One region of the Brevibacillus sp. WF146 genome, then DNA from elsewhere that is predicted to be linked to it. Evidence: a T-box and tRNA genes for the amino acid it is inferred to sense, from the RefSeq annotation. Region 1 holds a T-box; the other holds one or more tRNA genes.
What was found. A T-box is a leader RNA that pairs with one kind of tRNA and senses whether it is charged. The one in region 1 lies ahead of A6764_RS16635 (valine--tRNA ligase), so its partner is inferred to be a tRNA-Val.

Region 1 (16,354 bases):
TCAGCCGCTGGCCTGGGCCATGCCGACCGTGGAGCGATTGGCCGAGCTGCACCATTTGACGCAAAACTTCCGGTTTGACGATCCCCGGAAGGTGGAGCCGCTGATCGACTCTCTCCTGAACCGCTGGCAGCATCTGCTGGCACATGCGGAGAAGGCGGCCGATCTGGCCCGTGAGCGCCTGTATCCGTCGCCGTTTGACGTGGTCTTTCTGGCCAATCAGGCGTACCTGTCCGAGCTGGCAAAGACGGCGATCGCCCGTCTCCGGGAGTGGCGGGAACGGCACCAGACGCACGCCCATTTCCGCTTGTCCCTCATCCACGGCTTCCCCCATCCGGCCCACATCATGCCCGACCGTTCGGGAAAGGGGAAGCTGCTGAACTTTGACCGCGCCCTCTTTGACACGCCCACCCGTGACCTGACCCTGTTCTACCGTGCCTATTTTCACCAGGCGGGCGACGAGGCGGGAGCGAGCCAACTGTTTCATCACTACGCCAACATCTTTCCGCTCCGGCCGGAAGAAATCGACTTGCTCGCCGTCTTCCTCACCTACCCGGAGAGGGTGATGCGGGATGTCGAGATTTACTATGGCGACACGCGGGATTGGAGCGAGCTGTACGCCGTCAAGCGGCTGGAAAAAGACATGGACCGGCTGATGCGGCTCAACCGCTGGATCCAGCAGGCCTTTTAACAAGCAGCGTCTCACCGTGTGGGGCGTTGTTTTTTTGCCCGGCTGTCTTCCAGCCGCCTACAGCCAGCCGAGGGAAATGGCCACGTACAAGAGCGCCAGGATGGCCAGCAGGACGACGTCAAACGATGTGGGAACGATCACCGTGCGGATGAACTGAAAGACGATCAGCGGCAGCAGAATCTGCTTGCAGCCGTACTTGATCCGCAGATAGGCGGGGTGGTATTTCCAGCGGCTGTTCATCGGGATCACCTCGTTTCAGCATATGCGGAAAGCATACGGCCAGTGCCTTGCGCCAAACGCGCCGCCTGCCGGGCGAAAAACAGGTTTGGACGCGGGAGAGAGCGGGAAGGTAAAATGAAAAAAGTCTGATAGGTTTGCGAAAAAAGGGGATCCGCGATGATCTGGGAAGCTCTGCTTTACACGCTGGGCACGGGCGCGGGCGCATATATGGTGTGCTTGTCCCGCCGGCCGGCTGGCGTAAAGCGTTGGGATGACGCTGCGTTTTTGCAGGGATGGGGACTGATCGCCTGGGGAGCCGGCCACCTGCTGGCTTTCATCCCGGCCGCGTGGGTCCGGATGATCAGCCTGTCCTTGTGCTTGTGCTTTTCGCTCCTTTTTCTGCTGGCGCTGCACGCCTTGTTTGCCCCGTTCCTCTGCCACGAGCGGTGGAAGACGGTGCTGGACGCGATGACGCTGTGCGCCATGTTGGGCACTTCTGCCGTCTGCCTGCTGCTCATGCCGGACATGGCCCGCCACTTGGCCGCCCAGATGGCGCTGCAAAGCGGGTTCCTGCTGCTGCTCCCGACCGTCTCCCTGGCTCTCGCCAATCGGCGGATGGCGGATGCGGCCCGAGAGGAACGGCAGCGCCTGCTTGCGGCCACCCTGCTGTTCACGGCTTTGGCGGCGGCGGTGCCCTTTTTGCCTCCGGCTCTGCTGTTCGGAGCGGGGGCGGCTTCGCTCGGATTTCTCTGCCGGTCGCACCAGCGGCGTGAGCGCGGCCGTGAACGGTCGCTGGCGAGCGACGACTGCACCCATTCGTACGAAAGGCTGACATTTTCTCTCCATGATACCGCCATGGTGGCGGTGCTGCTGGCGGGAACCGTGGTCGCAGCCGTAACTGTCGCCGGCATTCCGCGCCTCAGTCTGATCGGCATGGGCCTGGGGGCTCTGGTCGCGCTGGCGAGGCTGGCGCTGACGATCCGGGCCAACCGGATCTTGATGGGACGTGCCTTTTGGCATGTGGGCAGCCTGGAGCGGAAGTTTGCGGAGCAGCTGGAGCAGATTCGGCGGAAAAACGCCCAGATGGCGCAGCTTCTGCAGTTGAAGCAGCGCTACGAACAGCTCCTGATTGTCAGCAACGAGCAAAGCATGAGGGAAGTGAGCTACGAAAACCTGCAGCAGGTGATCGAGGAACTGGTGGACGCCTGGTACGTCAAAATGGGCACGCTTTTGTACCTGCGGCTGTCGCTGGAGTCGGCGGATGGCGTCGTCTATTACGAGAGCGTCCGGGGCAATCCGGACCATCCGCACATTCGGCATACGGTGGCGGAGCAGATCGTCGTCGACGAACAGCGGGATTCGCCGCTTGCGCCCCGCTACGTGGTGGTGCTGGCCAAGACTGCGGCCGAAGAGGCGGACGAGAGGGAGATGGAGCACCCCTTTTTCCAACTGCTCGCGGTCAACGTGCGGGGGCTGGTCCTGCGCTGTCTGCACGAAAACCAGTCGCTTGAACTGCGCCTGATGGAGCAGGAGATGGAGCTGGCGCGGAGAATTCAACTGCTGCTGATCCCCGAGGAACGGATGGTGCTGCCGCGCCTGCAGGCAAAAGCGGTCTATCTGCCGGTTGCCTACGTGGGCGGGGATTACGTGGATTACGTCCGGATTGACCAGCGCTACACCTGCTTTGTCGTGGCGGACGCATCGGGACACGGCCTGCCGGCCAGCCTGATGGCCAACGGCATTCGCAGCGCGCTGCGGGCCGTGATCCAGACGTGCTGGGAGCCCGATCTGATTCTCGACAGGCTGAACAACCTGCTGTATGCGGATTTGAGCAAAACGCGCTCGTTCATCACGATGCTGATCGCGGTGTACGACGCGGTTGCCCACAAGCTCTTTCTCAGCCGGGCGGGCCATCCCCAGCCGGTTTACCTGTCGGCGAGCAGGGTCGGCCTGCTCCCCTGCGCCGGGGGCTTGGGCCTGGGGCTGTCGCCCGACAGCCGCTACGTCCGGGAGGAAATGCCGATTGCCGAAGACGGCATGCTGCTCGTCTACACCGACGGCCTGCCGGACCTGAAGCAGCACGATTCGAGCCGCTATCCCGACAAGTGGCGCCGGGAATTGTCCGCGCTGTGGGACGAATGCCGGACATCGCCCGAAGACCGCATCGCCCTGGTGGAAAAGCGCGTCTGGGAACTGACCCGGGCCGGGCAGCAGACGGATGACATATCCTTGTTGATCCTTCAGTTTCAATCGGCTGCGAAGAAAGAGGGGGAAGGAGCATGATACTGTGTGAGCGGTGTCCCGACGATCCCGCCTGCCGCAACTGCCTGAACGAACTGCGGGCGGGTCGCTCGGCGCAAAAGGTGCTGCCGCCCCGGCAGGTTCGTCTGACGCTTTTGGCGGACGGCGTGGAGGCCGTCGCGGAGCTGCGCGCGGTCAGCCGGACGGCAGTGGGGCTGTACTGTCCCGAGCAGCCGCTGCAGGGCCGGATCGAGGTGGAACTGGCCGCCGACTTCCGGATTATCGGCAGCGTGGTCCAGGGGATCCGCAACGTGCCGTATTACGTGCTGGATATTGAAAAGGTGCTGCGCCGGGACGAGGTGCTGGAGCGGCTGCTCCTGGAGGAGTTTCACAGTTGGCATCTGAGCGGGGAGCTGGACCCGGCCGCGCTGTTGAAAAGCATGCGGGAGCGGGACGACGAGCGGAGCCGGATGATCAAGCAGGAACTGCAGAAGCTCTCCATCCTGCGCCAGTTGGAGGCGATCTACCTCTACCTGGTGGAAGACGGCCACCTGCGGCCGCTCGGGACGGCTCGGGTGGACGAGCCGCTGGAGCGGGAGATGCGCCGCCTGGCGGCACGGGCGGCGGACGGCGGAGCCGCGCTCAGGGAACAGGTGGTGGCGCCGGACGGGAGCCGTGTCTACGAGCTGTACGCGTCTCCCCTGCCGGACCGGACGTGCGGCCTCGCCCTGATCGACATCACGGCGGCCATCGCCGAGGAGCGGCGGCGGCAGAAAAAAGAGTGGGACTTGTACAAGCAGGTGCTGGCGGCGGTGACCGGCGACAAGCTGGTCCTGTTGACCGACGAGGAACTGTTTGCGCTGATCAGGGAGGGGCAGATGCTGGCCGCCATTGACGTGCGGGCTCCGGAGGATTTGGGCAGGCTGCGGCGCGAGTGCAGACGGGTTCTGGAGCCGCTCGGAATGGCGGACAAGCGGCTCATGCAGTACATCGTGGCGCTGAACGAAGCGGCCAGCAATACGCTGAAGCACGGCAGCGGCGGAACGGTCACCCTCTACCGGGCGAATGGGGATGTGTGCCGCGCCGTCGTCCATGACCAGGGGGGCGGCATCGACCTCGAAGAACTGCCGCGGGCGACGCTGATCCAGGGCTATTCCACCCGCGAATCGCTGGGAGTCGGGTTTCACGTCATGCTGCGGTGCTGCGACCGGCTCTTGATCGGCAGCTCGCCGGCGGGGACGAAACTGGTCTTGGAGTGCCGCGTCCACCCTGTGTGAATGTTTGGGAAATGGACAGAAGGGTAACAATGTAAGCAGAGGAGCCGTCAGTACCGTTGACGTGATGAGAAAATCAAGGAGAGGAGTTTGCGCATGGAATACCGGGCAATGGAAGCGGACGGACAGGCCGCGCTGTTTTTCGCCGGAGAACTGGACATGGCCGTAGGGGACAAAGTGGGGCGGCTGCTGCGCGAATACGGGGAGCGGAATCAACAGGTGACGGTTGATTTTCGTGACGTGACGTTTGTCGATTCATCGGGGATCTGCAGCCTGTTTTTCACCACCAAGGACCTGCTTGCGGCGGGCAAACAAGTGGAAATTGTCAACGTGCGGGAAGAGATATTGGACATCCTGGAACTGCTGGGGTTTGCGGAGGCGCTCGGCATTGGCGTCAAAAAAGCGTAGGAGGCCGGGTTTGACGGGCCGTGCGCAGTTTGTATATAATAACGTAGGATCAACAACGCCACAGTGAACAAGCGATGAACGGGAAGAGTAGGCCAGGACGCCTTGGCAGAGAGGGAGAATCATCTGCTGCGAGATTCTCTAAGGCAGGGAATGGCCGAAGGTCGCCCGGGAGTTGTTTCGGTGAAGCGGTGCCGCTTAGCCGAAACCGGTCAACAGCCGTTATGTGTCAGAGGGAACGCACGTCCCCGCCTGTTTTCCGGGAGGTCGTGCGTTAACAAAGGTGGTACCGCGAAACAATCCTTTCGTCCTTTGGATGAAAGGCTTTTTTTATTTTCCGAAGGAGGCTGTGCTATGTCGACACAACCGACGCAAGACATCGACCATCTGCTGCCGAAGAACTACGATCCGAAGGCGGCGGAAAGCAAATGGTATCCGTACTGGATCGAAAAGCAGTTTTTCAAGGCGGAGCGTGATCCGGACAAACGTCCGTTCACGATCGTCATCCCGCCGCCGAACGTGACGGGCAAGCTGCACCTGGGGCACGCCCTGGACACGACCCTGCAGGACATCATCACCCGCGCCAAACGGATGCAGGGCTACAGCACGCTGTTCCTGCCGGGGATGGACCACGCCGGGATCGCCACCCAGGCCCGCGTGGAGGCCAACCTGCGCGAACAGGGCATATCCCGCCACGATCTGGGACGGGAGAAGTTTCTGGAAAAAGTCTGGGAGTGGAAGCACATCTACGCCCAACACATCCGCGACCAGTGGGAAAAGCTGGGGCTGGCGCTGGACTATTCGCGCGAGCGCTTCACCATGGACGAAGGGCTCTCCCGGGCGGTTCGCGAGGTGTTCGTCCGCCTCTACGAAAAAGGCCTGATCTACCGCGGCAACCGCATCATCAACTGGGACCCGGTCGCCCGCACGGCCCTCTCCGACATCGAGGTGATCTACAAAGAGGTGAAGGGCGCGCTGCACCACATGCGCTACCCGCTGGCTGACGGCAGCGGCTACATCGAAGTGGCGACCACCCGCCCGGAGACGATGCTGGGCGATACCGCCGTCGCCGTTCACCCGGATGACGAACGATACAAGCACCTGATCGGCAAAACGGTGATCCTGCCGATCGTCGGCCGGGAAATTCCGATCGTGGCCGACGACTACGTCGACCCCGCATTTGGTTCCGGCGCCGTGAAAATCACGCCGGCCCACGATCCGAACGACTTTGAGATCGGCCTGCGGCACAACCTGCCGCAGATCGTGGTCATGGACGAAACCGGCACGATGAACGAAAACGCCGGCCGCTATCAGGGCCTCGACCGCTTCGAGTGCCGCAAGCAGATCATCAAGGACCTGACCGAGCAGGGCGTCATGTTCAAGATCGAGGAGCACATCCACCAGGTGGGCCACAGCGAGCGGAGCGACGCCGTCGTCGAGCCGTACCTGTCGACGCAGTGGTTCGTCAAGATGCAGCCCCTGGCCGACGCCGCCATCGCCAATGCGTACAGCGAGAACAGCGTCAAATTCGTGCCGGAACGCTTCAAGAACAACTACCTGCGCTGGATCGAAAACATCCGCGACTGGTGCATTTCCCGCCAGCTCTGGTGGGGACACCGGATTCCGGCCTGGTACTGCCAGGACTGCGGCGAGACGATTGTGTCCCGCGACGACGTGACCGAGTGTCCGCACTGCCACAGCCACAAGCTGGAGCAGGATCCGGACGTGCTCGACACCTGGTTCTCGTCCGCGCTCTGGCCGTTCTCCACGCTGGGCTGGCCGGAAGAGACCGAGGACATGAAGTACTTCTATCCGACCAACGTGCTGGTCACCGGCTATGACATCATCTTCTTCTGGGTCGCCCGGATGATTTTCAGCGGCCTGGAGTTTACCGGGCAAAATCCGTTTGAGACCGTGCTGATCCACGGCATCATCCGCGACTCCGAAGGGCGCAAGATGTCCAAGTCGCTGGGCAACGGCGTCGACCCGATGGAAGTCATCGAAAAATACGGGGCCGACGCGCTCCGCTTCACGCTGGCGACGGGCAACTCGCCGGGCAACGACCAGCGCTTCTACTGGGAAAAGGTGGAGGCGAACCGCAACTTCGCCAACAAGATCTGGAACGCCTCCCGCTTTGCCCTGATGAACATGGCCGGCTTCCGCTACGAGGACATTGACCTGTCGGGCGAGCTGTCCACGCCGGACAAGTGGATCCTCTCCCGTCTGCAGGCCACCATCGCCGACGTGACCCGTCTGATGGACGCGTTTGAGTTTGGCGAAGCGGGCCGGGTGCTGTACAACTTCATCTGGGACGATCTCTGCGACTGGTACATCGAGATGGCCAAACTGCCGCTCTACGGCAGCGACGAGGCGGCGAAGAAGACGACCCAGTCCGTGCTCGTCACCGTGCTGGATCAGACGCTGCGCCTCCTGCATCCGTACATGCCGTTCATCACCGAGGAAATCTGGCAGGCGCTGCCGCACCAGGGCGAGAGCATCACGGTGGCGGCGTGGCCGACCGTCAACGAACAGTGGATCTTCCCGGACGCCGAGGCGGAGATGAACCTGCTCATGGAAGTGATCCGCAGCGTGCGCAACATCCGCGCCGAGGTCAACGTGCCGATGTCCAAAAAGATCGAGCTCTTGATCAAACCGGGCGACGCCGTTGCGCTGGAACGCCTGAAGCGGGGCGAAGAGTACATCGTACGCTTCTGCAATCCCGAACGCCTGGAGATCAGCGAGCAGTTGGCGACGCCGGACAAGGCGATGTCCGCCGTGGTGACGGGCGCCGAGCTGTTCCTGCCGCTGGCCGGCCTGATCGATCTCGACCAGGAGATCAAGCGTCTGGAAAAAGAGCTGGCGACGCTGCACAAGGAAGTGGAGCGGATCGAGAACAAGCTGAACAACCCGGGCTTCATGGCCAAAGCCCCGGCAAAAGTGATCGACGAAGAAAAGGCCAAACTGGCCGATTACATGGAGAAGCGGGACAAAGTGATTGCCCGCCTGGCGGAACTGAAAGGCGAATGAACCGCCGTCCTTTCGCATATTTTTGAGAATGGAGCAATGCGGTATGAACGAAAACCGTTTGGAAGGATACAGAGAAACGCTTGACTGGCTGCACGGGCTGCTGAGATTCGGGCAGAAGCCGGGCCTGGAGAGGATGCGGTGGATGCTGGAGGAACTGGATCATCCCGAGCGCAGGCTGGCGTTTGTCCACGTCGCCGGCACGAACGGGAAAGGCTCCACCTGCGCCTATTTGACGCAGATGCTGCTGGAAGCCGGTTACAGCGTGGGCACGTTCACCTCTCCGTATCTGCTCGATTTTCGCGAGCGGATTCGGTTCAACGGCGTCATGATTCCGGAGGATGACCTGGTGGCGGTGGCCAACGAAGTGAAGCCGCTCGTGGAGCGCTGCGCGGCGGAAACGGAGTACGGTTCGCCCACGGAGTTTGAGGTGATCACCCTGATCGCCATCCTCTACTTCGCCAAGATTGCCAGACCCGCCGTTGTCGTGTGGGAAGCGGGATTGGGGGGACGGCTCGACTCCACCAACGTCGTCTATCCGCTCGTTTCCGTCATTACCAACATCGGCATGGATCACACGGATGTCCTCGGAGACACCCTGGAGGAGATTGCCCGGGAAAAAGCGGGGATCATCAAACCGGGTGTGCCCGTGGTTACCGGCGAACGGCGGCCGGAGGTGCTCGCCGTTTTCCGGGAACACGCCGAGAAAACACGCAGCACGCTGTACACAATCGGTCATCACTTTGACGTTGAGCAGCAGGAGGAGCGGATGGGCGAGCAGCTCATCCGCTACCGCAGCCTGCACCGCCGGCACGAGGCCGATTACCGGCTGGCCATGAACGGCCCCCATCAGGCGGAAAACGCCGCCGTTGCCCTGATGACGATCGACGTGCTGCGCAACTTCTTTTCCTTTTTGCTGGAAGACGAAGAAATTGCCCGCGGTCTGCAACAAACGCGCTGGCCAGGACGTCTAGAAGTCGTCTCGTCAAGACCGATGGTCGTGTTGGACGGGGCACACAACCGGGAGGGAATAGAAGCGCTCGTGAGCAGTCTGGAGCGGTTGGTGACGGCCGACACCCGGCTGCACCTGCTGTTTGCCGGACTGGCGGATAAGCCGCTCGCTCGGATGGCGGAGGCGCTCAAACCGCTGCAAGGGCGTGTGAAGACCATTCACCTTGCGACGTTTGACTTTCCTCGCGCCGCCGGGAGCCGGCAGTTGTACGATGCGTTTTGCTCGGGAGGATGGCAGGCGGAAAGCCTCGAGTCCGTTTCCGACTGGCAAGCGTTTCTTTCTTCTTGGGTGAAGGACAGCCGGAGGGCAAACGGCGACGATTGGTTGGTTGTCTGCGGTTCGCTCTACTTCATCGCCCAAGTTCGCGCTTTCTTTCCCACTACAGTAGAAGAGGCAGGTGAATAGGGTGGATCAGGCCCAACGCGTCCACTTTGTGGGCATTGGCGGATATGGCATGAGTGCCATCGCCCGCGTCTTGATCGACCTTGGCTACAAGGTAACCGGCTCAGATGTCGCAATGAACGACCTGGCCAAAAAACTGGTGGAACGGGGAGCCGTTGTGCATATCGGCCACGACGCCAAACATGTCGAAGGCAGCGATCTGGTCGTATATTCCACCAGTATTCCAAAGGATAACCCGGAAGTCGTCGCGGCGCAGGCGAGCGGCATTCCCGTGCTGCACCGCTCTCAGATGCTGGCCCGCATACTCAACGAGCGGACGGGCGTGGCCGTTGCGGGCGCGCACGGCAAGACGACGACGACTTCGATGATCGCCCACGTTCTGGAAGAGTGCGGGGTGGACCCGACGTTTATCATCGGCGGAGAACTGCTGAACGCGGGAACCAACGCGAAAGCGGGCAAAAGCGATTTCGTCGTCGCGGAAGCCGACGAGAGCGACGGTTCCTTTCTGGAGTACCGGCCCGTGTACGAAATCGTCACCAACATCGAGCCGGATCACCTGGAACATTTTGGCGGCGATTTCAATAATCTGAAGCGGGCGTACGCGCAGTTCCTCAGTCACTTGAAAACGGGCGGAAAAGCGATCCTGTGCCTGGACGATCCGCATGTCCGGGAGATGATGACAGCCGTATCCGAGACCGTCATCACGTACGCCATCCACCCGTCGTTTGCGGATCAGGCGGAGTTCAGCGCACGGTCGATCGTCTGCGGCGACCGCCGCACCCACTGCGAGGTGTACCGCCGCGGGACGCTGCTCGGCGAGCTGACGCTTCACGTACCGGGCAAGCACAACGTCGCCAACGCGCTGGCGGCCATCATCGTCTGCCTGGAAGCCGGACTGAACTTCGCCGAGATTGCGGAGGCACTGGCCTCGTTCAGAGGGGCGAAACGGCGGTTCCAGATTATCGGAGAGGCGCGTGACATTCTCGTGGTGGACGACTACGCCCACCATCCGACGGAGATCATCGCCACGCTGAACGGCGCCCGGGCGTCGGGCAGGCGCGTGATCGCCGTCTTTCAGCCGCAGCGATACACCCGCACGTATTTTCTCATGGATGAGTTCAGCCGGGCGTTCAAAGAAGCGGACGAGGTGATCGTCACCGACATCTACTCCCCGGCAGGCGAGGCCAAAATCGAAGGAGTGACCGCCGAAGCGCTGGTGGAAAAGATCCGCACCAACAGCCACCCGCGCGCGCAGTACATCCCGACGAAAGAGCAGGTGCAGGAGCATCTGGTCAACGCGCTGCGGCCCGGCGACATGGTCCTGACCATGGGTGCTGGCGACATTTGGAAATCCGCCTACTGGCTGGTGGAAAAGCTGGTCAAGTAGCGGCATGCACATGCGGAAAACGGCGAAAAACGCCCGGACGACGACGGTCCGGGCGTTTTTTTGCGGGGGCCCCTGCAGGAGAAGTGCATAACTTAGTACCAGGTACTAATACTTAGTGTTATAATAGGGAGTACAATACGAGCGAGGTGAGGAAACATGAGTATGGAAACGGCATCGAAAGCACGCATCACGGCCATTGGCACCTACGTGCCGGCGCGTGTGCTGACCAACTTTGACCTGGAAAAGATGGTGGACACGTCGGATGAGTGGATCGTGCAGCGCACCGGCATACGGGAGCGGCGGATTGCTGACGAAGACCAGTTCACCAGCGATTTGGCGATCGCCGCTGTTGAGGACATGATCAGGACGTATGGGAAAACGGTGGCGGATGTCGACCTCATTCTCGTCTCCACGACCACGCCGGACTACCCCTTTCCCAGCGTCGCCAGCCGGATTCAAGCCCGCTTTGGAATCGGTCAGGCGGGAGCGCTGGATGTGAATGCCACCTGCGCCGGGTTTGCCTATGCCCTGCACATGGCCAACGGCATGATCAGCGCGGGTCTGCATCGAAAAGTGCTGGTCGTGGCGGCGGAAACCTTGTCCAAGGTAACCGACTACACGGACCGGACCACCTGCATCCTGTTCGGCGACGGTGCCGGGGCGGTGCTGGTGGAGCGGGATGAGCAAAACCCGGGATTCCTCGCCGCCCATCTGGGGACAAAAGGCGAAGGAGGCATTCATCTCTACCGCACGGGGTTGTCGCGGCGAATGGGCGAGGCGGAACTGGCAGGAAACGGCTGTATCGTGCAAAACGGCCGGGAAGTGTACAAATGGGCGGTCACCACGGTTCCCAAAGGCATGGCGGAGGTGGTGGAGCGGGCAGGACTCACGCTGCGGGACGTGGATTGGTTCATTCCCCACAGCGCCAATTTGCGGATGATCGAGTCCATCTGCGAAAAAAGCGGATTTCCGCTGGAGAAGACGCTGTACAGCATGGAGTACTACGGGAATACTTCGGCGGCCACCATTCCGCTGGCGCTTTCGATGGGCATCCGCGACGGAAAGGTGAAGCCCGGGGATACCCTGCTCCTCTACGGCTTTGGCGGCGGGCTGGTGCACGCCGGTCTGCTGGTCAAATGGATGCCGTAATCGGTCGCAAGAGGCCGCCCGGAACACATCCGGGCGGCCTCCTTCTATTCGCCTTCACCTGCTGTCAATGCTGGCCGGAACTTTCCGCGGGCTTCTTCTGCCGCGTCCGCTCCAGAGGGAGCACCCGGTTCAGCAGGTTGTAAATCCGCTTCGATTCCTTCGTCAGCAATGGTCCCAGAATCGCCAGAATTAACACGTAAAGGGCGGCAAACGGCTGGAGGATGTCGAGAAGGCCGCCGGCTTTGCCCAGATTCGCCATGATGATGGAGAATTCACCGCGTGACACAATGGTGAGTCCGATGTTGGAGGAAGCCTTGGGAGACAGGCCGGCGCTCCGTCCGGCGAGCAGACCGGCCGTAAAGTTGCCGATCAGCGTGATCACGACGGCGGCGATAGACAGCCACACGGCCCCGCTCAGCGCCAAGGGATCGATCGTCAAGCCGAAACTGAAGAAGAACATGGCGCCAAAAAAGTCGCGGAAGGGCAGAATCATGTGCTCGATTCTTTTCATATGCTCCGTTTCCGCCAGCACCAGGCCGACGAGCAGCGCTCCGATCGCCTCTGCGACGTGGATCGTCTCGGAGAAGCCGGCGACCAGAAAGAGGCCGGAAAACACGACGAGCATGAACACTTCATTGGATTTGATCTGCAGCGCGCGATTCAGGAAGGGGACAGCCTTTCGTCCCACGATGATGAACAGCAGCATGTAGCCGAGCGCGATCAATGCGGAAGAAATCACGCCCGCAATCGATGAGGCCCCGCTCAGCACCAGTCCGGACAGGATGGAGATGTAGAGGGCCAGGAAGATATCCTCAAACATGATGATGCCGAGGATCATCTCCGTTTCCGGATTGGCCGTCCGTTTCAAGTCGACCAGCACTTTTGCCACGATGGCGCTGGACGAGATGGTGGTAATGCCGGCAATCACCAGCACTTCTTTTGCGGGAAAACCGGCGGCCCACCCGAACAGAAGCCCAAGCGTGAAGTTGATGGCAATGTAGATGGTGCCGCCTACGGCGATCGAGCGCCCTGCTTTGATCAGGCGGCCGACGGAGAATTCAAGCCCCAGGTAGAACAGCAGGAACAGCACGCCTACCCGGCCCATAAATTCGATGAGCGGAGCACTCTCAATGAAGCGAAGGTCAAACAGGCCGATATCAGGGGCGTGGGGCCCCACCGCCATGCCGACCAGAATGTAGAAGGGAACAATGGAAAAGCGGAGTCTGATGGAAATAAAGCCGGCGATTGCAATCAACGCGATGGCCAGGCCAACCTCAAACACGATGTGCTCCAATATCATTCACCTCCCGTGCTAAGCGTGGTTTTTAACGCCTTCACCTGCTTTCTTTCCCCGGCAACCACCAGGGTTGAGCCGGCGGAGAGAACCTGCTCCGGCCCGGGACTGATGATCTGTTTGTGATCCTTTTCAATGACGGCAATGACGATCGCCCCTGTATTTTGGCGGATGTCCAGTTCGCCGATCGTTTTTCCGACGCAGATCGAACCGGGTTCGATCTTGTACCATTCGATGACCAGTTCATCCAGGGCAATTTCAATGGAATCGAGGGCTTTCGGCTTATAGGTCATCCCGCCGATAATGCCGGCTACCTGGCGCGCCTCGTCGTCATCCAGCGTGACCATGGAGATGTTTTCATCCTGGTCGTCCTTGTCAAAGTGGTACAGCTCTCTTCGACCGTCGTCGTGAATGACGACCACCAGCTTGTCTCCTCCCCTGGTATCGATTTGATACTTTCGCCCGATACCAGGCAAGTCACACTCCCGAATATTGAACACAACAATCGCCTCCTGTCAGATGAGCTAACGTCAACCATGTCTTCAACGAGGGGGAGGGAATTCTTTCATGGTAGTATGGCGTGCATTCCTCTCTTTTATTGAATACGGCGTTGACATAAGTATATTCGAATACGATTATATAAAGTACGACGTCAAATCGTCTACATTTTGAAACAAGATGATTCAAAATTGACACATTTGGCAAAGGTGATACGTCCGTGGCAAACAAACAATATCGGTTGACGGAGGCGGAATGGCAGTTTATTCAGAGAATCCGGCAGATGAACATGGACACCTTTCTGGATATCATCATCGCCCTGCGAAACGAAATCAAGGCGCTGGAAAAGAAGGCGGAAATCGTGAAGGAAACGCAGAAGCAGGGATGGCAAGAGGATTTCCGATACGTCAACGAGCGCATAGACCACCTGCACCAGTTTGAGCATGGCCTGCGAAAAACGAGATCGCTGGATTGACGCGTGCGGCCGCGCTCTGTTTTTGTCCCATTGCAAGGAAATAGAATCGTTGCAGGGAAGAAAAACGGGGAGGGAGCATCGCTGTGGACATGTGGGGAGCGCTCTTCGCGGGCGGCCTCGGTACTGCCGCCGGCTGGTACGTCTGGAGACAGGCCTGTCGTTTTGGCCCGTCCGCTCCCTGCCGCTCTCCGCTTTTCCACCGGGCGGCTGTGTCGCTTCTCTGCGGCATCCTGTTTGCCATCGTCCGGATGCAGGACGGGAGAGGCATCACAGAGCAGCTTCCCACCCTCCTACTCATTGTATTCTGTCTGCTGGTTTCCCTGACGGATGTTCTGTTCAGGCGCATCCCCAACGCCGTCCTGCTGGCGGCGCTGCCCGTCCTGTCGGGCCTGCGTTGGCTGGAGCATTCGGACGTCTGGCTTTCCTCGCTGTTGGCAGGGGGCTTCGGACTGCTGCTGTTCGGGACCATCTCCGCGCTTCGGCCTGACGCGGTGGGGATGGGGGACGCCAAACTGGCGGGCGTGCTGGCGGCGGCGGTCGGCTGGCGGACGTTTGTCGGTGGACTTACCGTCGGCTGCGCGCTGGCGCTGGCGGCAGGCGTCCTGATGCTGTTCGGCGGACGGGCGGGACGGGGGGCGTCGCTGCCGTTTGCCCCGTTTCTATGTGCGGGCGTCCTCGCCGTCTACGTGCTGTCATAACCTGTCCCTGTCCGACGTACACTGGTACAAACAGAGCCGGTTTGGAGGAGGGCGTTGTCGTGAGCGGGCAGAGAAAAACGCAGGTGACGGTAAAATTGAACGGCGAGCGGTGGGAAGGAAGCCGGACGGAGAAGAAAACGGGGCAGGCGGACGGAGGACAGCCCCCGATCGAGTGGCGGAAGGCGGCGGGGATTCCTCCCGTTCCGACCGTCAAAACGTCGCGGGAAGAGGATGCGTGGTCGCTCTTGAGAGAGCTTCGCGGAAAGAACCCGCAGGTGCCGGGAGAGCGGGATAGCGGCGGCGAGCCGCAGCGGGAGGTGGAGTTCTCCCCGGATGAGGAGGGGAGCGGCCGTCTCGGACGCGGCCGGTTTGTCCTGCCGGGATGGATGCGTGAAGGCACGGTAGCAAAAAACCTGTTTGCCACCGGCGGCGCCGTGGCGATCGGGCTGGTGTTCGGACTGCTGGTGCTCAGCGTGTTTGGCGAAGAGCAGCTTTCCCGGTCGTATCAAAGCGTGTTGAGCGATACCGTGACGACGTTTTCGGCCGGGGGGACGGGAGGAAAGACGGACGGGATGAAAGCAGCCGGACCGACCCCTCCCGAAGCTGCGGGGACAAACGCGGCCGGCACGGAGCAGGCGGTGGAGCTGCGGCTGCCGGAGGAGCGTTTGCACGTGGCCCAGACCGGAGTGTTTCAACCGGAGGCGTCCGCCGCAGAGGCGATCAAGCCGTTGGACAAAGCGGGCATCCCGCACTTTCTGTACAAGGGGGAGGACAAACAGTATCTGTTTGCCGCCGCGGCACCCACCCGTGACGCCGTGCTCGGATTTGCCAGCAGCCTGAAGGCAAGGGGAATGGACGTCTACGTCAAGGAATTGGTCCTGCCGGGCTTCTCCGGGAGCGTCTCTGTAAAAGGAGCGGCGGGGACAGCCCAACCGGCGGATTTGAACGCGTTTTTCCAAACCGGTCTGGAGATGGCCAGCACCCTGGCCGGCCACTCCGGTCACGTGATCAGCTCGGCCCAGCCGGCGCTGTCCGCGGAGGAGGCGTCCGCGCTCAAGGAACAGCACCGCCGATTTCTGGAGCAGAGCCGGGCCGTTTCCGCGCCGGAGTCGTGGCAGTCCCTGTTCGCCGGAATGGTCAACGGCATGAACCAGGCGGTGCAGGCCCGCGACAAAATGGCGGAGGCGATTGCCGGCAGCAAGACGGCCAGCGCGGAATCGTACGCCTGGCAGGTGCAGGCAGGCGTGCTGACGTTCTGGGAGAACTACGCCAACTGGGTCCGGCAGGTGAAGGCGGAGGAATAACGGCACAAAACCAAGACTTCCATGCAGGTTTTCTTGCAGGAAGTTTTTTCTTTTCATACAGTAGTCATCAGGGATTGTTTCGCCCTGTCCCATTTGCTACACTTATGGTTGGCAAAAAAGAAATCCCTTGAGAGAAAAAGATGTTCGAACAGCTTCGTTCCGGTGCTGCCGGGCTGCCGCACGGCACCGGTCGGGCAGCCGTCGTCGGCTGCGCCGCACCCATGCGGGACGGATGCGGGGAAGGTGGTTCGGACGCAGAGACAAGAGGGAGATGAGGGATTTGA
Region 2 (16,354 bases), 1.8 Mb from region 1:
CGCTAACATATTCCTTTTCGCTTTGTACCTCTGGTTGAACATCTTCAAAAAACTGTATGTTCTTCAAGATCCATGCCGCTTTCTGTTTTACAAAACCGAGAATAAAATCCAGCGGCACTTTCTCGTTTGCCGAAACCATGACTGTCATATCGGGTTTGATGTGAAGATTGACGTGTTTTACTGGTTTCCGTACTAATACAAACGGAATCACCTTTCCTCCGAACTCGACCTGTTGAATCTGCATGTCACCACACCCGTTTAATATCGTCTCAAAGCAACCGTCTTTACACCTTCAATGATTTTGTCAATCTGGTCAAAATCCAGCTTCAAGCCGTGTTTCTTAGCAAAATCGTAAAGTAAATCATCTAGCTCCTGGGCAATGCGATTATGCACTTCCGTATTGTCGTGCCAGTCTACTTTGCTATTGTCCTCAATGATTTTCGTGATTTTAAGTGCTAGGTTACCCATGATGTTTTCGTTAACGACGTACGATGCATTCGCTTCCCTAATTACTTCATTAGCTACTCCGTAAAACGCCTGAGCATTGGGACACTTTCGGATGTTATTGGGATAGGTGACGCCTGACGAACCTGAGCGAAAATCCCGCAAAATCTCCTTCATCCGTTGCAGATATTCCGCCTCGCTGATACGCTTGTCCTTATACGCCTGGAGGGCTTCTTCGATACGTTCGGAGAACTTTTTGTAGTATGCAGGGTTTTCATCCCATTTGGTTTCGATTCGCTTGGACAATCGGGTACGAATCGCGTCTGCCTTAGCCCGTGGGGACTGCAACCGTTGTAACTCTTCCTCAAATCCTTTCTCGTCCATGATATCCACGGGATTCGTGATCCGTATGACCTCTTCCGCTGAAATGTAGTTGTCCATCAGCATCTGCATTTTGGCTTCATATTCTTTGTGGTCAATCGTATCGCTGTACCTCAGCTTCACGCTTTTGCGGAGTTCCTGATAAAACTTCAAATCCTTCTTGTATCGATTGAGTTCCTCCGCTCCCAATGCCCTGTACACATTTTCCGACTCCAGGGCGATCCCCAAATGGCGTCCAAACTGGCTGAGCACGTTGTAAAAATGTTCCCTGAGCTCCTCGTTTTCCAGGAGAACCTCGTATTCTTCGATGTCGCTTTTGTTTTTCACAGGGATGAAAATGTTCATGAGTTCCGTATGATAATGCCTGAGCGTTCCGATAACACTGATCACATCGTACAATGTGCCTTTTAAGTCCTTCGGGTCGAAATTCTCCAGACCCGCCCCCGAATACATCTCCATCGCTTCATCCAGCTTGTCGAGCAATCCTCGATAGTCAATGATGAGACCGTAATCCTTGCCTTCGTACAGGCGGTTCACCCTAGCAATGGCTTGCAAGAGTGTATGTTCTTTCATCGGTTTATCGACATACAAAACCGTCGCTCTTGGGGCGTCAAAACCCGTCAGCAATTTATCGACAACAATGAGAAGGTCGATGTCGTCGCCGTTGATAAATTCATCCTTGATCGCTTCTTCGTAGGCTTCCTCGTTCCCGTATTTGTCCATCATCCGTTTCCAAAACTGCTGAACTTTATCGTCGGTGCTTTCGTCCACCTCATGATGCCCTTCCCGCTGATCAGGGTGAGAAATGACCACGGCACAGTACAAATCGCCCAGTTCTTCGAACGCCTCCAGATAACGGATGGCTTCTTTCTTGCTGTTCGTCGCCAACATGGCCTTGAAATGAGATCCTTGGGTCTTGTAATTGTGCAGAAAATGTTCGTTGATATCGAAAGCGATCATTTTAATCCGCTGATCAGACGAGGCAATGCGTTCAAACTGGCTCCACTTTCGCATCACTTCTTCTTTTTGCTTTTCATTCAGGTGGCGGGTGATCATCTCCAAACGGTGGTCGATGGCTTTGCGGTTTACCGTTTGCTCGACCATCTTGCCTTCGTAGAGAAGTGGGACAATCGCCTTGTCACGAACCCCGTCGGCAATCGTATAGGCATGGATCAGCTTACCGAATTTGACCATCGTATTTTTTTCTTTTTTCATCAGCGGTGTCCCCGTAAAACCAAGGTAGCAGGCATTGGGGAATACCTGTTTCATTTTGTTATGCAGTTCCCCGTACTGCGTCCGATGGGATTCGTCCACAAGGATAAAAATATCTCTGGAGAGAATCGGCTTTTGTTTTACCGCCGCTGTATCAAACTTGTGGACGAGGGTCATCACAATGTCGGCATTGTTGTCGTTGATCAAATCCACCAAATGTTTGCCCGATGTGGCTCGGCTTGCCTTGAGCCTGGTATGATGAAACGTTCGGTGAATTTGCTTATCCAGCTCTTTTCTGTCTGTCACTACAATGACCTTCGGGTTGATGTATTGCATCTCTGTAAGCAGATACTTGGCCAGCATCACCATCGTGAGCGATTTCCCCGAACCTTGGGTATGCCAGATGACCCCGCCTTGGCGATTGCCGTTTTGGTCGGTCTCCTCGACGGTTTTGAGGATTTCTTTGATGGCAAAATATTGCTGGTAACGGGTGATCTTCTTCTCATTTTTGTCAAACAGCACAAAATAGCGTGTCAACTCCAGCAAACGCTTGGGATGGAACAGGGAAATGATGTTTTTATCCTGATTCGTCGGCAGACGGTGACGCACCGTCTTGCTGATTTGTTCCTGCAACCAATCTTCGTCTTCTTCTTTCCATACCGACCAAAACTTCTTGGGTGTGTTGCATGTCGCATACTGAGTTTCGTTCTTGTTGGTTGACATCAAGATCTGAACAAACTTGAATAGTTGAGGGATGTAATCCTTGCCCTGGTTGCGGATCATCTGGCTGATGCCCTGCCCTATGGAAATCGAGGCTTTTTTACATTCGATGACCGCAAAGGGTATCCCGTTAACGTAAAGCACGATGTCAGGACGGGCTGTGTCTTGCCCGTCCATCTTCTCGACCACTACTTCTTCCACCACATGAAAGACATTGTTTTCAATGTTGTCCCAATCGATGTACTGAATCGTGAACGATTTCTTGGAGCCATCGGGCAGATTTTCAGTGTAGCTTCTCCCCAGCATCAACGATTCGTAAATCTTCTCGTTACTTTTCACCAATCCGTCCGTCAGCGGCTCATCTAAATCCCGAATCGCCTGCTGGATATTCCGTTCGCTGAAGCGATGTGTAACCCCTTTGTATTCATAAGTATTCAGCTCCCGAAGCTTTTCCTCTAGCACATTTTTCAAAATCACGTAAAATTGATTACCCCGCATCGCTTCCGCTTCTTTGTGAGTCAGGTAACGATAGCCTAACGCCTTTAACACCTCAATGGCTGGCTGCTGGCTGATATTCCGTTCATCATAATCCTTTGCTTTGGGCATATTTTCACCTCCCCATTTGCAAGGTGAAGCGTTAGCACTTCACTCGAACTTTTCCTGTAAGCAACAATTGCATGAGGCCTTTTTTCTGTTGTTTTAGAGCTTTGAGTTCTTCCTCCAAAACTTTGATTTCTTTTTCAGATGTTAATATAATCTCTGCAATTTTTTGTTGTTCATATAACGGCGGCAATGGTATTTGTATCGTAGAAAAGTCTTTCCATCTTAGACTTCCTCTTCTATCTACTGAAGCAGACATCATTGTTTCAAATATTCGCCTATAGGTTTCTGTTTTTAATAAGAAATACAAGTAATTGTTGTCAACCTCTTTTTTTGCTTTAAATACTGTATACATAGGACTTACTAATCCGTAATCATACAATTTCTGTAATCCAATCGACCCTTCCTCAATATGATTTGTAGCATAGACAAAATGATTCCTTTTAACTACCTTATATTTAGTCAAATTTTCACTGAAAACTTTTTTGCCAAAATATTTTAATGAATCAACTAATCCATCATATTTGGTACACGATAAAACAGTTGAGTCCATATAATTGTGTAAAAACGGAGTCTCTTTAAAATAAGAGAGCCATTTCAAAAAACCCTCGGTTAGAATGAAGTTGTCCAGACAACATTCCAGGAGAGGGGATTTTGAAAATGGCTCATTACCAGATTACTGTAGATTCGCAGCTTTTGCAGCAACTATTTCTCGGAAATTCGCAGGATTCGGGGGTGGCCAAGCTGCTGGAATCGGTATTGAATCAGGTATTGCAGGCCCAGGCTACGGAACAGCTTTCTGCGGAACCGTACGAACGTACAGATGAACGTCAAGGTTATCGAAACGGTACATATCCTCATCAATTGACCACGCGTGTGGGAACGGTCACCCTTCGGGTGCCACGAATTCGAAACGGAAAGTTCTCGACAGAAATGTTTGCCCGCTATCAGCGAAGTGAACAAGCCTTGGTTTTAGCTCTCATGGAAATGGTGGTGAATGGGGTATCAACTCGAAAAGTTGCCCAAATCACGGAGGAACTGTGTGGAACCGAATTCTCTAAGTCTACTGTTTCCGACCTGTGTAAACGCCTGGATCCGATTGTAACGGCTTGGAACAACCGAAATCTACGAGAGAGCTTCTATCCATTTCTCATTGTAGATGCCCTCGTTTTAAAGGTGCGTGAAGAGGGGCGTGTACGCTCTCGTGGCGTGATGTTGGCCTACGGGGTGAATAAGGAAGGCTACCGAGAAGTCCTTGGACTGATGCTTGGAGATAGTGAATCAGAGGCCAGTTGGAGTGAGTTTTTTAGCTGGCTGAAAGATCGAGGCTTGCGAGGCGTAGAACTGATTGTGTCCGATCAACATGGTGGGCTCGTACGAGCCATTCGTACTCATTTTCAAGGGGTGACGTGGCAACGGTGTCAGACTCATTTTATGCGAAATATTCTTGACGCCACCCCCAAGCAGCTGCAGGAGGAGTTGTATCCCCGTGTTCGTGCGATTTTGGATGCCCCTGATCTTGAAACGGCACGGTTGTTGTTGCAACAAACGGTGGAAATATACGAGGCCAAAGCTACAAAGGCGATTTCGGTTTTGGAGAATGGTTTTGATGATGCCACAGCCATTCTTCTGCTGCCCGAAAAGTACCGTAAACGACTTCGGACAACAAATGGCATGGAGCGACTCAACGAAGAAATTCGACGACGAGAACGTGTCATTCGCATTTTTCCTAACCGTGAATCGGTTATTCGCCTAATCGGAGCTTTGCTTATGGAGATAGACGAAAAATGGGCAAGTGGCAAAAAGTATCTCGATATGGCAGAGTATTTGGAATGGCGAGAAACTCAGGCAACAAAAGCGGTGTCTAAAGTGACTCGCATTGGCTAATTTATTTCTCTACCGAGGGGAATTTACACACAAATACGGACTTGATCGATAAAACCGTGTACTCCTTATTGTCTTTATTAGTTATTGATACTTCTTCTGCAATATTTCCTATTTTTTCAAATGACCACTCCCATGGAATACTGAACCACTTTACTTTTTTGTAGCCATCTGGAACTTTACCTTCATTTAACATTTCCAAGCGTTTGTTAATTTCTTTTGAACCTAAGTTACTACCATCATTCCATCGAATTTTCCCTGTCAATAGATTCTGCATCAAGCCTTTTTTCTGCTCTTTTTTCTGCTCAATCAGTTTCTCTTTTAGCTCGATGGCTTTGTCCCAGGTGGAAAGAATATCGGCTATTTTATTTTGTTCAGCAAAATCAGGGACTGGAACTTTTAATTTATTCATGTCACTAGCTAAAATATGTTCAACTGTATTACCCGTTTTTATTTTATAAAAGAGCTTTTTTCCATAATCCGAATTGAATAGATAAGAATAGTAGTAGGAATTCACTTTATCTTTAGGTGTCATTATAATTAATGCATGACAATTGCTATTTATATATTCATCATTTATTACTGCACATTCCCCAACGTGACCAGATTGAACCATTACTATATCGCCTAAACTTAGCCTTGACTTTTGTTGTTTTTCATGGAACTCTTGGCTAACATAAACAATATCTTCTGAAATAATTTTTCCGTTTTTTATATTTTTTCCTTGCAGATACTTCACCCCTTGTTCAACATAAAAAGGGGTGGCTGTTCCGACAAAACCATTTCTGATTTTAGGAAATAGGGAACTTAACTTTTCAATTTTCCATTCAGAGGGGATAACACCTACCGCTGTTCTTTTATATCCTGCGGGGATTTCATCTATATTTGACATGGCCATTAGTTTCATACCCCCTTCAATCCCAACTCTTCCAAATACTTTTCCATCTGCCGCTCTACTTCCTGAAGCTCTCGCTTGATGTTGGCAATGTTCTCCTTCACCGCATCCATATCAACCAGTTCTTCTTCCTCAAACGTATCGACATATCGCGGAATGTTCAGGTTGTAATCGTTCTCTTTAATCTCATCGATGCTTGCGACATAGGAATACTTGTCAACGGTTTCGTACTTCTCATACGTCTCAACAATTTTTTGAATATCCTGCTCCCTAAGCCTGTTCTGGTTTTTTCCTTTTTCGTAGTTTCCTTCTCCCGAGGCATCAATGAACAGAACGTCTTTTCTCGTGCGGTTCTTCTTAAACAACATCACACATGCGGGAATACCTGTACCAAAGAACAAGTTTTCTGGCAATCCGATAACGGCATCGAGCAAATTATGCTTGATGATTTCTTTCCGTATTTTCGCCTCGCTCGCGCCTCTGAACAGCACGCCATGGGGTAGGATCACCGCCGCTCGCCCGTTTTCCGCAAGCGAATAGAGCATATGCAGGACAAAAGCATAGTCTCCTTTGGATGCAGGCGGCACTCCCCATTCAAATCGCCCATGTGGATCCAGGCTTGCTTCCATCTTGAACTTTGCGTCGTTAATGCCTTCCCTCGCGAAGCCCATCGCCCATTTGTCGAGCGAAAATGGAGGATTGGCGACGATTACCTGGAATTTCATCAATTTGCAGTCTTTCAAATGAAGCGGATTGGCCAAGGTGTCTCCCCATTCAATCCTTGCATCGTCAATGCCATGCAGATACATGTTCATCAACGCCAGGGAATGGGTTTGACCGTTCCGTTCCTGTCCATAAACTGCCACTTTTCGGCTTGGCACTTGTCTGACCACCCGAATCAGAAGGGAACCCGAACCGCAAGTGGGGTCGTAAATCCGATCGTTTTCCTGCGGTTTGACCAGTCTCGCCAATAGTTCTGATACTTCTGGCGGCGTAAAAAATTCTCCGCCTTTTTTGCCGGCATCGCTAGCAAACAAACTGATCATGTATTGATAGGCGTTACCGATAATATCCTCGTCCTCAAGCACTGATGGACGCAAATCCAGCTTGGCGAAATCCTCCAATAGCGTTTTTAGCATCGCGTTTCGTTCTTTCGTTTTTCCCAGAATCGCTTCGGAGTTGAAGTCGATATTACGGAACACGCCCCGCAATTTTCCCGTATTTTCATTTTCCATATGTTCCAAAGCTTTGTTGATGATCTCACCAATTTCAGGATCGTTCCGTTTGCTGTAAATGTAATCGAACGTGGAGGATTCATCGAGGATAAACCGCTCCCTGGACATCGCCCGCTTAATCCGTTCCTGATCACCGTTATATCGTTTAACGTACTCTTCAAGCCGTTCTTTGTATGTATCGCTCAAATATTTGACGAACAGCATGACCAAAACATAATCCTTGTAAATGCTGGAATCAATTTTCCCTCTGAATGTGTCACATGCCTGCCAAAGAACCGCATTTATATAGGCTTGCGTTGTTTTTTCCATGTTAGCTCCTCACATTTCGATCATTTTATACGGGATGTGTAACCACCTTTAGAACTTGTGCTTTTCAGCCATTAGTTGCTGATACAGCCGTTATTCTTTAAGATATAATTGCTGTATCTCTGTAATCAACTGTTGTTTCGATAAATCCAGTTCAGGAAACTCAATATTCTCCACTATTTGCTTGTTGGTGCTTGGAATGTTGGTTCCTGTTTGTGATCCTCAACAACAATTCTCCCTTTACTTTGTCCGTGTTCAAATACCATGCAACATAGCCTGGTAGTACATTTCGGTTTCCAGCTCCTATTTAATCAACACCGCTGAGCATTTTTAGTAAACAAATGCACTGGATTCTTGGATGAACTGGCTAACCGAAATAGTGATCCTTGGCAAATTGAATTCCAAAATAGTTGTGGAGCATTTTTAGACGGTGATGCTTGGTTTTGTCTTCAGTGTGGCTAACCTCTACAGGGTTCCCCTCATTGCCAGCACGGTCAGGATTATAACGATCAACCTCATCGCAATATACGCCAAAATTATCTCCGAGCTGCTAGGGCACGCCAATATTTTGACACCCATAAACATTTACTGTCGCACTCTACGAACTGCGACCAAGAATCGGCTAAACAATTTTTGATACGTTATTGGCTACTCAACAAAAGCCAAGGAAACACTCCTGACAGCGGTACTAATTATTTTCATCCCAGATTGCAATACTAGATTGTTAATTAAGTCTATTACAATAGAAAAAAGCCTTGATTACCAAGGCTTTTTTCTATTTCTGTTATGGTGATCCGGACTGGGTTCGAACCAGCGACCCCCACCCTGTCAAGATGGTGCTCTCCCAACTGAGCTACCGGATCATGTCGTATGTACTTCGCAAACACCTGTCTCATGGTGGGCCCTGTAGGACTCGAACCTACGACCAATCGGTTATGAGCCGACCGCTCTGACCAACTGAGCTAAGGGCCCGAATCGTACCGGACGCCGATCACATGATTTAATATACCGGATTTTCTTTTCGATTTCAAGAGGAAAAATCAAAATTCCAGTAAAAAATTTTACCGACATAGAAAGAACCATTCTCTGCCTTACCACACGCGCAAGAGAATGGCCCTGTTCTCGCTTTGTTTCCGGTAATTCTTCTGCTGCATCTCTATCCACATGTAACCGTATTTTGCGAAAGCTGTCCCGGGAGCCGTCCGCTCCCTTTTTCACCCCGCCTGATCCGCCTTCTTCTCCTCAATCCGGATCTCCGCCTGCTCCGCCTGCTGTTCCTGTTCGTCGCGCAGGCGGTGGGCCATGCGGCTGGAGGCGTTGGCGGCGATGCTGGCGACGAGGTCGTCCAGGAAGGTGTGGACGCGTCCGGAGCGCTTGGTGTCCAGGCGTTTGATGACGCCGACTTTATGTTTGTCCAGGTGGCCAAAGGTGGTGACGGCGATGCTCCCGTAGCCGAACACAGAGCCGAGCGCCAGGGTTTCGTCGCAGCCGAACAGGCCTTCGTCCGTCGCGATGAGGGTTTGAAGCGGCTCGGACAGCATGCCTTTTTCCGCCAATGTATCCAATTCCACGCCGACGAGGATGGCGTGCTGCATTTCCCTCTTTTCCAAAACGGCTTTTACGCTCTCAATGCAGGGTTCCATGGTCAGGTCGGGATGGTACGGCGACTGCATCAGATAGACGATTTCGGCGATGTCCTCCACCGTGACGCCGCGTTCCGCCAGACGCGTCAGGGCGGCATTTCTGACTTCGCTGCTGTGTACGTGCTTCTTCATTGAGACAACCCCTTCCACCATTGAGTGAAGTCATTCCCTATCATAGTATCATACGATGGCGGAATTGCGACAATCTTTCGGCTGGCGGGGTGTCCGTCCGAGGGAGGAGCTGCATGGTGGTAAATGTGGCGAGATGGGTCAAGGCTTATGGTAATCGAGGCAAGGGCAAAGACTGAAGCAAGCGTAAAGAAACGAAACAAGGGTAAAGATCGAAGCAGGGACAAAGATCGAACCAGAGACCCCACAATCGCGCCATACGCCCGACTTGCCTGCCAACTAATGACCGGTTTCCCCCCGCCCCCTCCCCTCCGGTATAATGAAACCAGCACACCCAAAGGAGGATATCCCTGTGCCGCTGAATGAAATCACGCTGACGAGCAATTGCCTGGGAACCACGGAACGGCTCCTCATCTACACCCCCGAGCGGTACTCCCCGCTCTACTCCTATCCCGTCCTGTACGTGCAGGACGGCGAGGACTACCTGTCGCTGGGCCGGCTGGCGACGCTTCTGGAACAGCACCACCGGGAGAAAGAGATCCCGGACCTGCTCGCCGTCTTCCTGCCGGTGGACAAGGCCCGACGGTACGCGCGCTACCATCCGGACGGCGACGAGCATCTGGCCTACCGGCGCTTTTTGGCCGTCGAGGCGGTCGGGTACGTGGACCGTCACTACTCCACCCACCCGCTGGGGCAGGCGCGGACGCTGCTGGGCGAGTCGTTGGGCGGCGTCGTGTCGGTGTTTACGGCGCTGGCGTATCCGCACACGTTTGGCCAGGTGGCCTGCCAGTCGGCGGCGATGGATGAGGCGCTGAACCGGCGTGTCGCAGAGACGGATCTACCTGCTTCCCTGCACGTCTACCTGGAAGTGGGGACGGCCGAAACGGCGGTGGAGACGTCGCGCGGGACGCTCAACCTGCTCGCGGCCAACGAACGGCTGCGCGCCATCCTGGAAACAAAAGGGGTCACCCTGGCTTACGAGACCTTTGCGGGTGACCACACGTGGGGATATTGGCAGGCCAACCTGCCGCGCATGCTGCGCACGCTGTTTGGGTAAACTTACCGTGGTCGTTCTTCCTGCGTGCCGTCTTCCTTTCCCGGCGAGACGAGCGCCTCTTCGAATTCCGCTTTGCGGATGACCGTAATGATCGTAAAGGTAAGCAGCGCCAGCAGAAAAAGAACGAGGAACATAAAGGTAATCATCATGGCTGTTTTCACGATGGATTGGACACCTCCCTGCTGTTAACAGTCTGTCCCGTCGCGGGAGGAATATACGGGTTGACGCATAACATTACACAAATGGAGAATTTTCTGTTAAAATAATTGGATATGATGGCATGTTCAAACGTGAAGAAGGAGGGGTTCCATATGAAATACAGTATCGTCGTATTCCCATCCAGCAAGGTGCAAGAAGTGGCCAACTCGTATCGAAAGCGCTACGACCCGACCTACGCTTTGATCCCGCCGTATATCCGACTGAAAGAGGCTTTTGACCTGGAAGACGCCCGTCTGCCCGAACTGGTGAGCCACCTCGAGCAGGTAGCCCAATCGACGGAAAGCTTTACGGCTCATTTCCACCGCATCTCGTCGTTCCACCCGACCAGCAACGTGATCTACATTGCCGTGCAGAACAAGGAGCCGTTTGTGGCCCTGCACGAAAAGATTGTAAACAAGTGCGTCAATACCCCGGAAACGTACGCCTACGTGCCCCATCTGACCATCGGTCGCGATCTGTCCAACGACGAGCTGCGCGACGTGACCAGCCAACTGAGCATGGTCAAGATCGACCTGACCTCGGAAATTGACCGCTTCCACTTGATTTACCAGTTGGAGGACGGCATCTGGAGCGTGTATCAAACCTTCCTGCTGAAAAAGTAACCACGCGGACATACCGCGCGGGCGAATGCAAGCGGACTCCGTTCGAAAACCCCTTCACGGCTAGCGGGGAGGGAACTTCTGTGCAGAGCGAAAGGAAGCGTGACGATGAATCAGGTGTACCAAATCGAGACTGTCCAGTCTGACAAGCAGATGAACGATGCCCTGTCGGTGCGGCGGGTCGTGTTTATCGAGGAACAGCAGGTGCCGGAAGAGCTGGAGATTGACGAACATGACCGGCCGGACACAGGGACCGTTCACTTCGTCGCCTACGCGGGGGAAACGCCCGTCGGGGCAAGCCGTTTGCGTCCGTACGCTCCCGGTGTGGGCAAAGTGGAGCGGGTCGCCGTGTTGAAAAGCGAGCGCGGCACCGGCCTGGGCCGGGAGCTGATGCTGGCCATGGAGGAAACCGCCCGCCGTCTCGGCTACCACAGCCTCAAGCTGAACGCCCAGACCCACGCCCAACGCTTTTATGAGAAGCTCGGCTACCAACCGCACGGTGACGTGTTCGACGAAGCCGGCATTGAGCACATCGCCATGGAAAAGAAACTGGATACAAACTAAGTAATCGAGTAGGAGGGGGCGACTAACCCCCGTCCTCTCACACCACCGTACATACCGTCCGGTATACGGCGGTTCATCAAGCTTGACGAAGTGCGAAATATCGCTGCACCAAACTCATGAGCCCTTGTTGTTGCCAGTAGGTAATACCAAGGGCTTTGTGAATGTGCGGAGATTTGGTTGTTCGCCATGCACCCTTGCGGGTATTTGCAATCTCCAGTGCTTTGCTGTGGGGAAGACCGAGGGAACGAAGTTCGCGGTATCGCGTACGGATTCGTTTCCATTGCGTCCACAGGCAGAGACGGAGCCTTCGGCGAATCCATTCCTCAATCCGCAGGAGGTGGGTTTTCGCCTCAGCCAACGCAAAATATCCGATCCATCCCATGAGGTATTGGTTGAGTTTTTGAATTCGCTCCTGTATAGGGATGCTCCAATGCGGGTTGGTCAGTTGGCGAATTCGTTCTTTTAACCGGATGATCGATTTGGGATGCAGGCGTATCCGTGCCTCTTTTCCCGGAGCAAAGCTAAAGCCGAGGAACTTTCGATTGCACGGCCGATCTACCGCACTTTTCTGTTGGTTTATCTTGAGTTTGAGCACCCTGGTCAAGTATCGCTCCACGCTCGCCTTTACCCGTTCCCCCGCGCGTTTGGTGCGGACATAGATGTTGCAGTCGTCCGCATAGCGGCAGAAACGGTGTCCCCTCCTTTCCAGTTCCTTGTCCAAGTCGTCCAGCAGAATGTTGGCCAACAACGGACTCAGGGGGCCACCTTGCGGTGTACCCTCTTCCGTTGAGACGCACACTCCGTTGACCATAACTCCGGATTGCAGGTAAGCGCGGATTAGTTTAAGGAGACGCTTGTCCTTCACCTTGCGGGCTACCCGGCTCATCAGGATGTCATGGTTGACCCGGTCGAAGAACTTCTCCAGGTCGATGTCGACCACATACCGGAATCCTTCCTTGATGTACTGTTGCGCTCTCTGCACAGCATTGTGAGCGCGGCGACCCGGGCGGAATCCGAGGCTTGAATCGGAGAATTCTGGGTCAAAGATGGGAGTCAATACCTGCAGGATGGCCTGCTGGATGAAGCGATCTACCACGGTAGGGATGCCTAGCAACCGTATTCCCCCGTCAGGTTTCGGGATTTCGACCCTGCGAACAGGAGTCGGTTTGTAGGTTTCCGTCTCGATTTGCGACCGGATGGTCGCCCAGTGCAGGCGAAGGTAGTCGCGCAGTTGTTCAGTTGAAACACCGTCGACTCCCGCAGCGCCTTTGTTGGCTTCCACTCGTTTGAGGGCGGCCGTGAGGTTGTCCCGAGACAGAACCTTCTCCAGCAGATCCATAACGATACTCCTTCCTCCGCGCACATGTCGCCAAGCTTGCCGTACGATGCTCAGCCCTTCTCTGTACCCTCGGGGCTTCACCCCTACTCTCCAGAGGAAGTTCCAGTTCTGAATTCTGCTTCGACACACCGTATCGAAAGAGGTTGGGACATATGCTGACTTGATGTTCGGCCCTTCCCCCTCAGGCGTCCCCGATTGGGGTACTATGGCCTCTGCTGACTTCTGCATGTTCAACGCCCCCTCACGGAGGCGGTTGCCAACGATAGTAGGCGTACCATGCAGACCTCCCCGGGTAAGAGCGGTAGCCTTCGTCCCATGTACCTGCCCAATTTACTGTTGTACCCTTTGGCTGTATGGGGCTTCACCTTGTGCGGCAGGCTCGCCCAAGTACAACAGCCTCAAATCGGGTTCGTGTACCTCAGGTCGGGACTTTGCCGCCGGCTTCCTTCAGATTCCGCCTCGCGGCGGACACCCTTGCCTTAGGCTAACGGTTGGTACAGCCAACCCCCGTTCGGGACTTTCACCCTATAGCTACCGCCCATGCCGGGCGCACCGCCAACAACCCCGCGGCCCTTACTGGACGCGGGGTTGTCCGTTTCCGAAACGTTCCAAAACATCCTCCGTACATACAAGTACGCCGTATGATCCGACGTGAACGAATCAAAAAAGGGGGATGGCCATGAAAACAGTCGTGTGGGCTGCGCTTGCCGTTCTGATCGCCGCCATTGTGGCCTGCTTTGCGCTGGACCGGTTTATGATCGCATACGGATTGATCTTTTTCCTCATGACCGTCCTGACTGCCATCGGGCAGGTGTACGGCATCGACAACCATCTGTATCTGGACAAAAAGGCACGGGAATACGACGAGAAAAAAACGAAGGTAAGGAGGCTGCCCGCGGGCTGCCTGATGGCTCGGGGCCTCTGCCCTCCTTTTACCGCTTCCGCTTCGCCGCAATTTCCCGCAGCCGCTCCACCGCGGACAGCGGTGCCGTGTGCGTGCCCAGCATGGCGTGAAACGGCTCTTCGCCGCGCCAGCCGTGGAAGTCGGAGCCGCCGGTCATGACCAGGCCGTGCTCCTCTGCCCAGGTGCGATACCGCTCCCGGTCGGCGGCGTCGTTGTCCGGGTGCCATACTTCGATGCCATCCAGGCCAAAGGCGATCAGTTCCCGCACCAGTTCATCGTCGTCGTACAGGCCGGGATGGGCGAGCACGGCGGCGCCGCCGGCTTCCTGGATCAGCGTGATCGCCTCCTGAGGCGAGATGCGCGGAGGGTTTACATAGGCCGCTCCTTCGCGGCCCAGGTACTTGGCAAACGCTTCGTCGATGGAGCCGACCACGCCCAGTTCCATCAGCTCTTCGGCGATGTGGGGGCGGCCGATGTTTTTGTCCTCCCCCTTCTTGCGCCGGTAGACGCTCTCCAGGGTGATCGGGATGCCCAGCTCGCGCAGGCGGGCGATCATCAGCTTGTTGCGCTCGTGCCGGGTCTCGCGCAGCCCGCGCAGCTTCTCCTGAAAGGTCTCGTCGTCGTACGGGACGAAATAGCCAAGCACGTGGATATCCTGTCCGTTGGCGGCAGAGCTTATCTCCACGCCGGGGATGACCTCGAGGTTCAGCCCGGCTGCCGCTTCCAGCGCGGCGGGAATCCCCGCGACGGTGTCGTGGTCGGTGATGGCGACGGCGGCCAGTCCGGCTTCCGCGGCCAGACGGACGTTTTCCGCAGGCTCGCAGGTGCCGTCGGATGCGCGTGTATGGGTATGCAGATCGGCTTGTTTCACGGGATGTTCCACTCCTTCATGATTCTCCTGTCTGTAAGTCTGAATCGCCGCCCCTCCACATATGATTAGGCAACACACAATTTTGAGTGGTAGCCAAGGAGGATGTCCATGCGGTTAAAAAGCAAAAACCTGACCGGTGTTGTACAGCCGCTGTCCTACGTCGACAAAATGCTCCGGCAGCAAGGGTTCCACCGCTCCGGCGGCGACAGCCCCCCCACCTACGACGTCGTCATCTACGACTCCGCCACCAGCACTTCGTATTTTCTCCGCATTCCGACCAACTACACCAGCACCACCACCGGCAAGGGAGAATTGACGGTCAAATTGGGCCACCCTTATCTGGAAGCGAAGTTTTACATGCACGCGACGGCCGAAGACCAGTTCGTGATTCCCAAAGAAATCCGCGAAGCCGCCGAGCACAAGCTGGCCGAAATCGCTGACTACCTGTCCCGTCCCGCCGCTCAGCCCTGATTGGTCCCTTTTCGGCTCCACAGCCATTGATTGGCGGCGAAGCGGTAGCTGACGCGCTCTTCCTTCATCAGTCCGATCAGGTAGCCCATCAGCGCGGTCCGGTACAGGACGTAGCTCGTGGCGTTTTGAATGGAAATGTGCAAGCGTTCACACAGCAAGGCCAGCGTCTGTTCCAGCGTTTTCTCCTCTGCCAGGATCTCTTCAATCACGTCGTACAGGCGGCGGTGCCAGTGGATGTTTTTCGTCAGGATCGCTTCCGGGGAGGTGGTGTAGGGACCGTGGCCCGGCAGGTAGCCGCGGCAGCGGGACTCGAGCAGCTTCACCAGGCTGCGCAGGGTTTCATGCGCATCGACGAGAAACGGCAGCTTGTGCTTTTTCAACGTCTCCTCGCCGAAAAAGCTGTCGGCGGCAAAGCAGATGCCGTCGCACACCAGGCCCACCTGCTGCCAGCTATGTCCCGGCAGGGAGATGACCTCAAAGCGGATGCCGTCGATGTCCAGCTCGCCTTCCGCCGGCAGGAGGCGGTCCACCCGGGAGGCTTCCGCCAGCAAAAACTTGTTGCACAGCTCTGCCAGCGGCTGGGCGCCCATCCCGAGGTAAATCGGCTCCAACAGCGGGTAGCGGATGATCGCCTCCTCCAGCGGCGGAGCGTATACGACCGCCTCCGGCCAGCAGGTGAGCAGATAGGCATTGCCGCCGAAATGATCGGCATGGGCATGGGTCTGAACGATGGCAGCCAGCGGCTGGGGCATTGCCTCCAGCCCTTTTTTGATTTTTTTCGCGGTCTGTGCGTCCAATCCGGAATCGATCAGGATGGCGCCGCTTGTTCCCAGGACGAGGCCGATGTTGACGCTGCCGGGAAAGTAGCCGATCCGATCGGT

Region 2: it has a tRNA-Val gene. The T-box ahead of A6764_RS16635 (valine--tRNA ligase) is inferred to sense a tRNA for this amino acid. The anticodon was not compared.

The regions. Positions count from the first base shown of each region.
Region 1 is NZ_CP109943.1:3,330,349-3,346,702, reverse strand. Features, by position in the region: gene A6764_RS16660 (hypothetical protein) at 1-688, shown strand, start outside; gene A6764_RS16655 (hypothetical protein) at 746-928, opposite strand; gene A6764_RS16650 (PP2C family protein-serine/threonine phosphatase) at 1,085-3,190, shown strand; gene A6764_RS16645 (ATP-binding protein) at 3,187-4,425, shown strand; gene A6764_RS16640 (STAS domain-containing protein) at 4,519-4,830, shown strand; T-box leader at 4,896-5,143, shown strand; gene A6764_RS16635 (valine--tRNA ligase) at 5,182-7,854, shown strand; gene A6764_RS16630 (bifunctional folylpolyglutamate synthase/dihydrofolate synthase) at 7,898-9,268, shown strand; gene murC (UDP-N-acetylmuramate--L-alanine ligase) at 9,270-10,652, shown strand; gene A6764_RS16620 (ketoacyl-ACP synthase III) at 10,809-11,801, shown strand; gene A6764_RS16615 (cation:proton antiporter) at 11,866-13,095, opposite strand; gene A6764_RS16610 (cation:proton antiporter regulatory subunit) at 13,098-13,595, opposite strand; gene A6764_RS16605 (hypothetical protein) at 13,814-14,068, shown strand; gene A6764_RS16600 (prepilin peptidase) at 14,158-14,766, shown strand; gene A6764_RS16595 (hypothetical protein) at 14,826-16,070, shown strand; gene A6764_RS16590 (DUF4321 domain-containing protein) at 16,351-16,354, shown strand, end outside.
Region 2 is NZ_CP109943.1:1,498,458-1,514,811, reverse strand. Features, by position in the region: gene A6764_RS07415 (M48 family metallopeptidase) at 1-244, opposite strand, end outside; gene A6764_RS07410 (type I restriction endonuclease subunit R) at 259-3,363, opposite strand; gene A6764_RS07405 (restriction endonuclease subunit S) at 3,395-3,958, opposite strand; gene A6764_RS07400 (IS256 family transposase) at 4,018-5,244, shown strand; gene A6764_RS07395 (restriction endonuclease subunit S) at 5,246-6,139, opposite strand; gene A6764_RS07390 (type I restriction-modification system subunit M) at 6,145-7,680, opposite strand; tRNA gene A6764_RS07385 (tRNA-Val) at 8,465-8,540, opposite strand; tRNA gene A6764_RS07380 (tRNA-Ile) at 8,573-8,649, opposite strand; gene A6764_RS07375 (phosphatidylglycerophosphatase A family protein) at 8,892-9,452, opposite strand; gene A6764_RS07370 (alpha/beta hydrolase) at 9,802-10,506, shown strand; gene A6764_RS07365 (hypothetical protein) at 10,509-10,667, opposite strand; gene A6764_RS07360 (2'-5' RNA ligase family protein) at 10,818-11,327, shown strand; gene A6764_RS07355 (GNAT family N-acetyltransferase) at 11,433-11,888, shown strand; gene ltrA (group II intron reverse transcriptase/maturase) at 11,965-13,227, opposite strand; gene A6764_RS07345 (PHP domain-containing protein) at 14,160-15,002, opposite strand; gene A6764_RS07340 (YugN family protein) at 15,111-15,473, shown strand; gene A6764_RS07335 (MBL fold metallo-hydrolase) at 15,464-16,354, opposite strand, start outside.